DNA from 2 places in the Lysinibacillus sp. FSL M8-0134 genome. Region 2 is predicted to be linked to the other one. Evidence: riboswitches for the same ligand, from Rfam matches in the RefSeq annotation. Region 2 holds a riboswitch; the other holds the start of a gene.
The links. A riboswitch is a leader RNA that binds a small molecule or an ion and turns the genes downstream of it on or off. The one in region 2 is predicted to bind cobalamin.
Positions count from the first base shown of each region.

Region 1 (5,500 bases), 1.4 Mb from region 2:
GTTATATGAAGGAGCAACATTTTTAACTGAACGTCAAGGGGGCTCAGATGTAGGGGTGAATGTTGTGGAAGCGAGAAGGGAAGGCAATGAATTCCGCCTCTATGGTGAAAAATACTTCGCTTCCAATGCCGGTATGTGTGGGGTAGCAATGGTGTTGGCACGTCTAGAAGGTGCACAAGCAGGCTCTAAAGGATTAACCTTATTTGCTGTTCCTTGGCGTAAAGAAGACGGAACGGCAAATCATCTACGTATTCGACGACTAAAAGATAAGTTGGGTGTTCGGGCAGTTCCATCTGGTGAGGTTGAATTTGATGGTGCACTTGCTTATGTTGTAGGTGAACAAAGTAAGGGGATTTATTATATGCTGGAGGCACTGAATCTCTCAAGAATTTGCAATGCCGTAGCATCGATTGGGATTATGCGTCGAGGTTTCTTAGAGGCGAAGCATTATGTGACAAATCGATATGCATTTGGCAAGCCTTTAACACAATACCCAATGATTCAAGATACATTAGGGAAATTTGCAGCTAAGCTACATGTAGAAGTAGCGACCGTTTTTGATCTTATTCAATTATACGATAAAGTAACGAATGGGCATGGAACACAACAAGATGTTATTATGAATCGTTTATATATTGCCATTATGAAAAAGGAAACGGCAGAGCAAGCGGTTCATTATGCTAGTGAAGCAATTGAATTACATGGTGGCAATGGTTATATTGAGGACTTTGTGACACCGCGCTTACTGAGAGATGCTCAAGTGTTGACGGTATGGGAGGGCACGGCTAATATTCTGGCGTTAGAGCTTATTCGGTTAGTGGATAAGTATCAGGCACATGAGCTATTTGTCAGTGAGATGGAAGAACGGTTAGAAAAATTAAAAGATAGCGCTTTGGTGCAAATTGTGAGAGAGCAATTGGTGAAACTAGCTGGGATCTTACAAATTTTTAGTGCTTTAGATGATGCCACGAAAACATTTGAAGCAAAAGATGTTGCAAAGAAAATGGCGCTGTTATATGAAAGTGTCGTAGCAGTTGAATGGGCGCAAAAATTTGGTGGAAAGTATGAAAAGCTTGCGGACGTTTATTTAGAACAGGCATGGTCGTTGCGACAAATTGGAGATCAGATGAAAACCGTACAATATTTTTCTGATATTGTATAGAAGCTAGAAGTCGTCTTGAATGGGGGCGACTTTTTTTCGTTTTCATGTATAATAAAATCAACTGAATAGTATAAAGGTTCTTTACTTAAGTAAAGTGAAAAGGGAAAACGGTGTAATTCCGATGCGGTCCCGCCACTGTAAATGTGAGTTTTTTCAAAAGATGCCACTGATGATATTCGGGAAGGCTTGAAAAGACGTAATAAGCATAAGCCAGGAGACCTGCCTTTATAGTATAGACATAACAGCCTACGAGGATAGGGTGGTGGATTTTGTATCAGTTCTTTGGTGCAATGTTAACCCTTCATCATTCGTAGATGAGGGGTCTTATTTGTGTAGGAGAATTTCTGCCCAAATAAAGCACAGATCAACGAAGGAGGATTCACATGAAGAAATTTTGGAAGATAGGATTATCAGCATTTTTAACACTAGGGTTGCTAGCTGCCTGTGGCCAAGAGGAGAAAAACGACAAGTCGTCTAATGAACCGCAAACACAGCAAGAGACATCACAGGTGGACGAAGCAACTTTCCCAATGACCATAACAGATGCCATTGGCAAGGATATAACACTAGAAGCTCCTCCAGAGAAAATTGTTTCACTTATTCCAAGTAATACTGAAATATTATTTAGCCTTGGTTTAAAAGATGAAATAGTAGGGGTTACAGACAACGATGATTATCCACCAGAGGTAGCTGAAAAGGAAAAGGTTGGCGGTATGGAATACAATATTGAAAAAATTATTGCCCTCAACCCAGATATCGTTTTTTCACATGAATCTAGCATGTCTCTTTCAGAAGCAGCGATTGAACAGCTTGAGTCAGCGGGTGTAAAAGTATTTGTCGTCAATAATGCACAAGATTTTAATGAGACATACACGACGATTGAGCAGCTTGGTCGAGCTACAGGGAAATTGCCAGAGGCTGAAGAAGTTATTGCCAACATGAAGGCAAAGGTAGAAGAAGTGCTGGCCAAAGTAAAAGATGTTGAACCAAAGAAAGTGCTAGTAGAAGCATCTGATGAGCCAGATATCTATACAGCTGGGAATGGTACGTTTATGAACGCGATGCTTGAAATGATCCATGCAGAAAATGTAGCGGCAGATGCTGATGATTGGTATAAAATTGATGCAGAACAAATTATCGCTAAAAATCCAGATGTCATCGTGGTGACTTATCACTATGTACCAGATATTTTAACTAAAATACCACAGCGTGCTGGCTTCGATACAATTAATGCTGTGAAAAATAAAGCAATTGTACAAGTAGATGAAAACACAACAAGTCGTCAAGGTCCTCGTTTAGGAGAAGGTCTTGAAGAATTAGCAAAAGCGATCTATCCAGAGGTATTTAAGTGAAAAAAATAGCAGTAGCCTATTTAGTAACAGGCACGCTTCTTCTTATTAGCATCTGGTGTGGCGTAGCAATAGGCTCAGTGCATATTCCATTTGAAGTATTGTGGAATCAGGCGGTTGATGAAACAGCCGCCAATATCTTTTGGAAAATCCGCTTGCCACGTGTATTGTTAGCGGGACTAGTAGGGGCTTCTCTAGCTATTGCAGGAGCTGCCTTTCAAGGTTTGCTAAAAAATCCATTAGCAGATCCATATACACTAGGTGTTTCATCTGGTGCTTCGGTTGGTGCTGTAATGACGATCTTTTTTAGCCTATCTATTCCTATTGTAGGTTTATATGCATTACCCATTTTTAGTATGATTGGCGCTATTATCACGATGGTAGTTGTGATGAGTTTTGCTAGAATGGTAGACCGTTCATTAAAAATGGAGACATTGATATTAACAGGTGTTATTTTTAGTTCATTTTTAGGTTCACTCATTTCTTTAATGATTGCTTTATCTGGTGAAGAGCTACGCCAAGTCGTTGGTTGGTTACTTGGATCTGTATCAATGCGTGGATGGCCATATGTCCAAATGATTATCCCGTTTGTTTTGATTGGCTCACTTATGCTATGGACACAAAGAAGAGAGCTAAATGTTTTATTATATGGTGAAGAGAGAGCGAAACATCTTGGGGTTAATGTAAAGCGGAGTAAGCATTTGATTTTAGCAGGTGGGTCCATGTTAACGGGAGCGGCTGTAGCGGTTTCTGGGACAATTGGTTTTGTAGGCTTAGTTGTGCCGCATATGACAAGAATGATTTGGGGTTCTGATCATCGCCATTTATTGCCATTATCATTTTTAAATGGCGCCACATTACTGATTATTTGCGATTTAGTAGCACGAACAATTATCTTGCCCAGAGAGCTACCAATTGGTGTGATTACAGCATTTATCGGAGCACCTGTTTTCTCCTATATATTTTATAAGCAACGAAGAAGCAAGGGGGTACGGGCATGATTGTGGTCGAACATCTATCAGGTGGCTATGAAGACGTAGCAATCGTCAAGGATATAAGCTTCACTGTTGAGAAGGGGAAAATTCTAGGTATTCTAGGACCGAATGGTAGTGGGAAATCCACATTATTAAAGGTAATGAGTGGTATACTACCAGCTATTGATGGAACAATTACTATAGATGGGAAAAATATCCTTTCCTATAATGCTCGTGCTTTGGCGAAAAAGATGGCTGTACTACCTCAGCTTCATGCAAATGCTTTTTCAAACAGTGTGAGAGAGGCCGTTTCACTTGGGCGCTACCCGCATCAAACAGGTTTTTTCTCGAGTTGGTCTGAACAGGACGAACAGGCTGTACAACATGCTATGCTACAAACAGGCGTGAAGCGTTATGAGCATACTGCCATGGAATTTTTATCTGGCGGTGAACAGCAAAGAGTTTTTGTTGCACAAGCATTAGCTCAAACAGCTGAAATTTTACTGCTGGATGAACCAACGAATCATCTTGATATTGCACACCAACGTCAAATTTTAGATTTGGTTCGGCAGGAAGCTGTGGAGTGTGGTTTAACGGTAGTGATGGTCCTACACGATATGAATTTAGCCTCTCTTTATTGTGATGAATTATTGCTTATGGAAGGCGGACAAATGAGAGCACTTGGTGCACCACATGAAGTATTAGTTGCTTCCCAAATCGAAGAAGTTTATCAAGCTCGAGTGACTACCTATGCCCATCCTGAATTACCAAAACCACAAATTACAATGATGCCCTCAGCTACCGATTTTCAGGAGCGGGCTGTCATCAAAAAGGAACATTTCACCATAACAGAACATTATATTCAACTCAAGACAGAGATTCCTTTAAAAACAGTATCCTCTGCTGTTCATAATCCTGGTATCGGCTGGCATAACTGCTTATTAAATCGCTCTGTACCTAGTGATTATGTCATTAGTGATGTGAAGAGAGAAGTCAACGAGTTTTTGCGTAAGGGTAAATTTTCGCCTACAAATACGGTTGTTATGTTAACAGCAGTACCAACATCTCTAGTAGCAATGAATGAATTTTCTGCTCCTTTTGGCAGTATGATAGTAGCTGTAACAGCTGGTGTAGGGAATGCGGTTGATGTGTCACGTGTACATGAAAGACAGGATGATCCATATATTGGTACTATTAATACATGGGTCATTATCAATGGCTGTTTATCGGAGGAAGCATTTTTTCAGGCAATGATGACCGCTACTGAGGCAAAAACGAAAGCTTTACATTCAGAAAATATACGTGACGAGCGTAGTGGTACCATTGCTACAGGAACTGCTACAGACAGTCTTTTAATTGCAGCGACGCAAAAAGGAGAAGAAATGCTGTATGGTGGTCCAATTACAGAGGTTGGTAAAATGATTGCTAAAGGTGTTTATGAGACAACGGTTCAGGCAATCAGAAATTATAAAAATTCATTTTAGGAGATGAGAGAAATGAAGCTTTACACGAAAACAGGTGATACAGGGAAAACAAGTCTTATTGGAGGTCGCGTTGATAAAGATAGTTTGCGTGTTGAAACATATGGGGCGATTGATGAATTAAACTCCTTTATTGGTAAGGCTGTTAGTGAATTAGATCAAGCGCTTTTCAAGGATATTTTGACAGACCTAGAAACAATTCAGCATGAACTATTCGATGCAGGTGGGGATTTAGCCAATGTGATGAAAGAGCGCCACTATAAATTAACAGAACAACCAATTGAGGTGCTTGAAGCACGTATTGATGCATTATCCGATGAAGCACCACCGTTACAACGCTTTATATTACCAGGAGGTGCACCAGCAGCTGCTACTTTACACATTGCTCGTACAGTTGCACGTCGAGCAGAGCGTGAAATGGTAACGCTTATGAAGGAAGTTGAGGATGTGCCAAAGGTTGTTCAAAAATATTTAAATCGATTATCAGATTACTTATTTGCTGCTGCACGTGTTGTGAATGCTCGATTAAATGTA
Region 1 is NZ_JBBPAJ010000001.1:479,879-485,378, forward strand. It holds gene MKY49_RS02485 (acyl-CoA dehydrogenase family protein) at 1-1,162, shown strand, start outside; cobalamin riboswitch at 1,220-1,403, shown strand; gene MKY49_RS02490 (ABC transporter substrate-binding protein) at 1,546-2,514, shown strand; gene MKY49_RS02495 (FecCD family ABC transporter permease) at 2,511-3,512, shown strand; gene MKY49_RS02500 (adenosylcobinamide amidohydrolase) at 3,509-4,969, shown strand; gene MKY49_RS02505 (cob(I)yrinic acid a,c-diamide adenosyltransferase) at 4,982-5,500, shown strand, end outside.
Region 1: another riboswitch for cobalamin. It lies ahead of MKY49_RS02490 (ABC transporter substrate-binding protein); the one in region 2 lies ahead of MKY49_RS09205 (ribonucleoside-diphosphate reductase subunit alpha).

Region 2 (5,500 bases):
CAGCATTACCAAGCACAGCTAGGTCCCACAAAACGTTTAATTTATCTGGCTTCTGGCATCGCCTTAGATCGTGAAATGGCTAAGCGGATTGACCGACATCAGGCAGATCGGCAGGCACAACCTGTGCAGTGGCTAACGGTGGAGGCACCCTATGACATGGCAGAGGTTTTAGCAACACTCCAAAATGGGGATGTGGTGCTGTGGGACTGCGTGACAACGTGGCTAACAAATGCTTTTTATGAGGGCTTTGACAGTGGTACGCCATGTATAGATCAGCCAGGCTGTTTAGAAAACAAGCTACTGAACATCAAACAGGCCATCCTTTCATTACTAAATAAGGATGTGACTTTTTTAGTTGTCTCCAATGAACTGTTTGATGAGCCACCATATGATAGTGATGAAGTAGAGTTATACCGACGAACACTCGGCCAATGGCATCAATGGTTCGTTGTCATTGCACAGGAGGCCTATGAAATGAATTATGGTATTGTAAAGAGATGGAAATAATCGAGAAAGAAGGCAAGACGATGAAAACTGTTTGGCATAGCCTACAATTGGCATTTCAATTTTTTACGGTTTTGCCAGTACATAAAGAGCTACCGTTAACTAGGCCAACGATTACAGGGATGTTCGCCTGTTTACCGTGGATAGGAGCGTTAATGGGAACAACTGTGGCAGCCGTACTCTATGGTCTCACACAGTGGACAGCGAGCAGTGAAGTCATGCTAGCTTTTATAATCATAGCGCTTTTTGCCTTATGGACAGGTGGTTTGCATTTAGATGGCTTTATTGATATGGGCGATGCTTATTTTTCCTACCGAGATCGGGACAAGCGGGTAGAAATTTTAGATGATCCACGTGTTGGCGCTTTCGGTGTATTGTCTGTGCTGTTTTTACTAATGGGGAAATTTGTTGTCCTCCATGAGCTTTTCGTCCAACAGAAATTCGCCTTATGGATGGTGCTGTTTGTGCCTTTTCTGACTAGAGTTGGGATGAGCTTTTATTTTATGTCCCTCGACTGTTCGAAAGAAAAAGGTCTCGCCTATTTTTTTAAATCCCATATTCACGCAAGTCTATTAAAAGTGTTCATGCTGCTATCACTTGGCATAGCTCTGACGGTTGTTTTGATTTTCACCCAGTTCTCTCTGCTGCCCATTGTATTAGTTATTGTTTTAGCATTCGCACTGATGATTTTTAGACAATTTACGCTACGTAATTTTGGTGGTGTATCAGGGGATTTACTTGGTGCATCTATTGAAGGGATGGAGGTTGTGCTATGGGTGACATTGTTACTGTGCGCTTGATGAGGCATGCGCCAACAAAGGAGAATCTAGAAAAACGCTATCTTGGTTGGACAGATGCCCCATTAGCTGATCCAACCACGCTTTCAGTTATAGACGATGCTGTAACAAACGTATATGGGAGTGATTTACGGCGGTGTCGAGAAACCGCCGCTCATTATTTTCCGAACGCAAGCTATCATGCAGATGCTCGCTTTCGTGAGACGAATTTTGGTGCATTTGAAGGGAAAACATATGATGAGTTAAAATCGAATGCTCATTATCGTGCATGGCTAGATGATCCGATTAAGATGCCACCGCCACAAGGAGAGGCTTTTCATGACTTTGTGGCACGTGCTGTGGAAGGCTTTTGCCATTTACCGAAGGATGAGGATCAGTATGATTTAGTGGTGCATGGCGGGGTGATTCGTGCCTTACTCGTCGCCTTTGCCCCAACAGAACAGCCTTTTTGGTCGTATGATGTGCCACATGACAAACAATTTATTTTAACGTTTACAAGAAAGGCTTGGGAGGAGGGAGCAAGATGCACGTCTTTATTGGAGGCGCCTATAACGGTAAAACCGACTATGTGATGGGCTTGTATAAAGAGCGACAGGTCGCCCTTGTCGATGGCGATCTACCAGAGATTGCACCGGCCTGTGAAGTACTGGTAATTAGAAATTTAGAAAACTGGTTGGTGACACAAAATCTAGAGGACGATGACCAAGTGGTTCAAGCGGTACTTGCAACTTTAAGGAGGCTTGAACAGCACTGTACGCTAGCGCTCATTGTTAACGATATGGGGCGTGGTGTTGTGCCAATAGACAAACAAGCGCGACTCCTACGCGATACATGTGGTCGCTTATATCAGGTGTTATTTACTGAAGCTGAGCAAGTTGTACGTATTTGGTACGGAATTGCCGAACAGCTGAAGTAAGGTAGACATACTACAGAAAAGAGGACATGGAATGGATCGACAAAGATTAAGGAATTGGATATTGACGGCAATGGTTGCTGCCATTTGTGCAGTAGGGGCAGTCATTAAGGTGCCGGCATTTATTTCGACTGCTGCACTCGACTCGGCTCCTGCCTTTTTGGGCGTAGTCTTTTTATCCCCATTTTTAGCAGGGCTTGCTGGATTTATCGGTCATTTTATTACAGCGTTGACTGCTGGATTTCCATTAGGACCACTACATCTTATCATCGCGTTCGAAATGTTCATCGTCGTATGGATCTTTGGTGTGATGCATAGAAAAGGTCTACATGTTTGGAAATGGCCAGTTGCACTCGTATTGAATGGCATTGTGGCACCATTACCGTTTTATTTTTTAATTAGCCCTGCCTTTTTCTGGGGTGCATTAGGTAGCATTTTCATGGCAACCGTTATTAACCTAGTCATTGTTGCGGTAGTGATGCCGGTTTTATCAAAGGTCTTTTTACGTAAGGAAGGACGCGTTCAATGAGAAATGCTATGAAAGTGGGCACGTTCATTGTGACAATGGATAATGCGGCAGCCATTGGGGAAAAGCCACAAGATGTAGTGTCAGCATCTGACCAACTAACAGCTTACATGACAGCACGTGTGACATTTTTAGAGCAGCTTGCGGCACAGGCATTACCTTGCCAAGTTTTACTCGCTAATTTCTCTGGTGATACGGCATGGAAACGTTATGAAAGAGGTATTCAACAGGTGTTTGAGGAAACTGGTATAGCCTGTCCTGCAATTGCAGGAAGTACGGAATCGAATATGCCCACGCTACAGTCAGGTGTAGCCATTACGATGCTTGGGGAAATACAACAACGTCAACCATTTGACCATGAACAGCTCAGCTGGTACACTTATGGCTTGCCGCTTGTAGGGGAAGAAGTGTTAGCGCAGCCAGAAGACGTAGCACAGCTTCAGCCCATTTTTCAGGCATGGCAGGCGGAGATCGTGCAGCAAGTTTGGCCAGTCGGGTCAAAGGGGCTACAAGGCGAATTAGCGCGTCTTTTTGGACAGCAACAAGTTGAAAGTTCGCTTGATCTGACCAAATCAGCAGGTCCTTGTTCGGTCATTTTGCTTGGCATCGATCCTAAAAAAGAGCAGCAGGCACAAAATTTTTTCCAAAGAAATTTTGAAAAACTACGCAAAACTGCACCGTAATAGGGCTTGTTTCGAGCAAAAGGGCTGCGTTAAAAATCGCAAGGTACGAAACACCTATTGCAACACGAAACACAATATGTTAGATTTGTTTAGGAGTTAAAACACAATATATAGTATTTGGACAAGCGGTACCAATATGGTTTAAAAGGGAATTCGGAACAAGAGTCATCTTAAGCCGAAGCTGTCCCCGCAACTGTAAGTGCTGACAAATAATCAAGAGGCCACTGTTGAAAAAACGGGAAGGAGATTATTTGGAGGAAGCATGAGCCAGGAGACCTGCCGAGTTGTTCAAGACAGCAACACATTCTTCGGGGATTGAGAAGTGGAGGCGAGAGATTTGTTCACTTCTTTGTGTGCATGTCCTTCATTTCCATTTCCGATTTTACAGCGATCACGTAACCGATAGATGTTGCGTGATCGCTTTTTGTGTTGCTTGGAGAAAGAAAGGGAGAGAATGTGTACATGACAATTCAAATCGAACAGCAACTAGCTAAGTTAAAAAATAGTTATACGGAGGATGAGCTTGAAAGCTTTGTAAGGTTATCGGATCGTTGGCTACGAAAAAACGACAATGCCACATTTGAAGCATGGGCGGATGCGATGATTTTACAAACACTTAGCCTAATTGATGAGGAAGAGCCCTATTGGACATTTGTGGCTGCACACATTTATTTAGAAAAATTATACGATCAATTTGCAACGCGACGTGGCGTTTCACCAAAGGATGTTTATCAAGAATTTCCAGCTCATCTTGCACAATACACTGAAGCGGGCTTATATCATGAAAGCTTAACAACAAAATATAGTGAGCAGGAGCTTCAACAATTAGCAAGCTATTTAGAACCTAGTCGTGACGAGCTATTCACGTATATTGGCTTGAAGACATTAATGGATCGTTATGTTGTACGTGATTATACAAAAACACCTGTAGAGCTCCCACAAGAGCGTTGGATGGTCATAGCCATGACATTAATGCAGGATGAAACAGAAAATCGTCTAGAAAAAGTGCGAGAAGCTTACTGGGCGATGAGTAATTTATATATGACTGTTGCAACACCGACACTATCAAATGCTGGTAAGACACATGGTCAGCTTTCAAGTTGCTTCATCGATACAGTGGATGACAGCCTACAAAGCATTTACGATACGAATACCGATGTTGCAACATTGTCTAAATATGGTGGTGGTATAGGCGTTTACATGGGCAAAATTCGTAGCCGTGGCTCGTCCATTAAAGGCTTCAAAGGTGCATCAAGTGGTGTGCTACCGTGGATTAAGCAGCTCAATAATACGGCTGTCTCTGTCGATCAGCTAGGGCAACGTCAAGGAGCCATCGCGGTTTATCTTGATGTTTGGCATAAGGACGTCTTTACGTTTTTAGATTTACGCTTAAACAATGGTGATGAACGACTACGTGCCCATGATATTTTCACAGGGCTATGTTTACCAGATCTATTTATGGAAACAGTAGAAGCCCGTGGAGAATGGCACTTATTTGATCCACATGAAGTACGTGAAGTGATGGGCTTCTCTTTAGAGGATTTCTACGATGAAACAAAGGGCAATGGCTCCTTCCGCACGAAATATGCAGCATGTATTGCTAATCCATTATTAAGCCGTGAAGTAGTACCAGCCATCGATATTATGAAGCGTATTATGCGCTCACAACTCGAAACTGGCGTTCCATTCATGTTTTACCGAGATGAAGTGAACCGCATGAATCCGAATAAGCATGAAGGAATGATTTATAGTTCGAATTTGTGTACAGAAATATTCCAGAATATGTCAGCAACGGAGTTTGAATCCATTACATTAGAAGACGATGTTATCGTGACTCGTCGCAAGCCTGGAGATTTTGTGGTTTGTAACTTGTCCTCTATTAATCTAGGAAGAGCCGTGCCTGCTAGTGTCTTAGAGCGGTTAATTCCGATTCAGGTACGTATGCTTGATAATGTTATTGCGTTAAATACTATCCCTGTGAAACAAGCAGAGCGTACGAACCTACGCTACCGTGGTATTGGACTTGGCACATTTGGCTGGCATCATTTATTAGCCTTAAAGGAAATTCAGTGGGAAT
Region 2 is NZ_JBBPAJ010000001.1:1,853,685-1,859,184, forward strand. It holds gene MKY49_RS09175 (bifunctional adenosylcobinamide kinase/adenosylcobinamide-phosphate guanylyltransferase) at 1-507, shown strand, start outside; gene cobS (adenosylcobinamide-GDP ribazoletransferase) at 528-1,304, shown strand; gene MKY49_RS09185 (histidine phosphatase family protein) at 1,277-1,873, shown strand; gene MKY49_RS09190 (bifunctional adenosylcobinamide kinase/adenosylcobinamide-phosphate guanylyltransferase) at 1,873-2,217, shown strand; gene MKY49_RS09195 (ECF transporter S component) at 2,249-2,743, shown strand; gene MKY49_RS09200 (hypothetical protein) at 2,740-3,423, shown strand; cobalamin riboswitch at 3,533-3,722, shown strand; gene MKY49_RS09205 (ribonucleoside-diphosphate reductase subunit alpha) at 3,886-5,500, shown strand, end outside.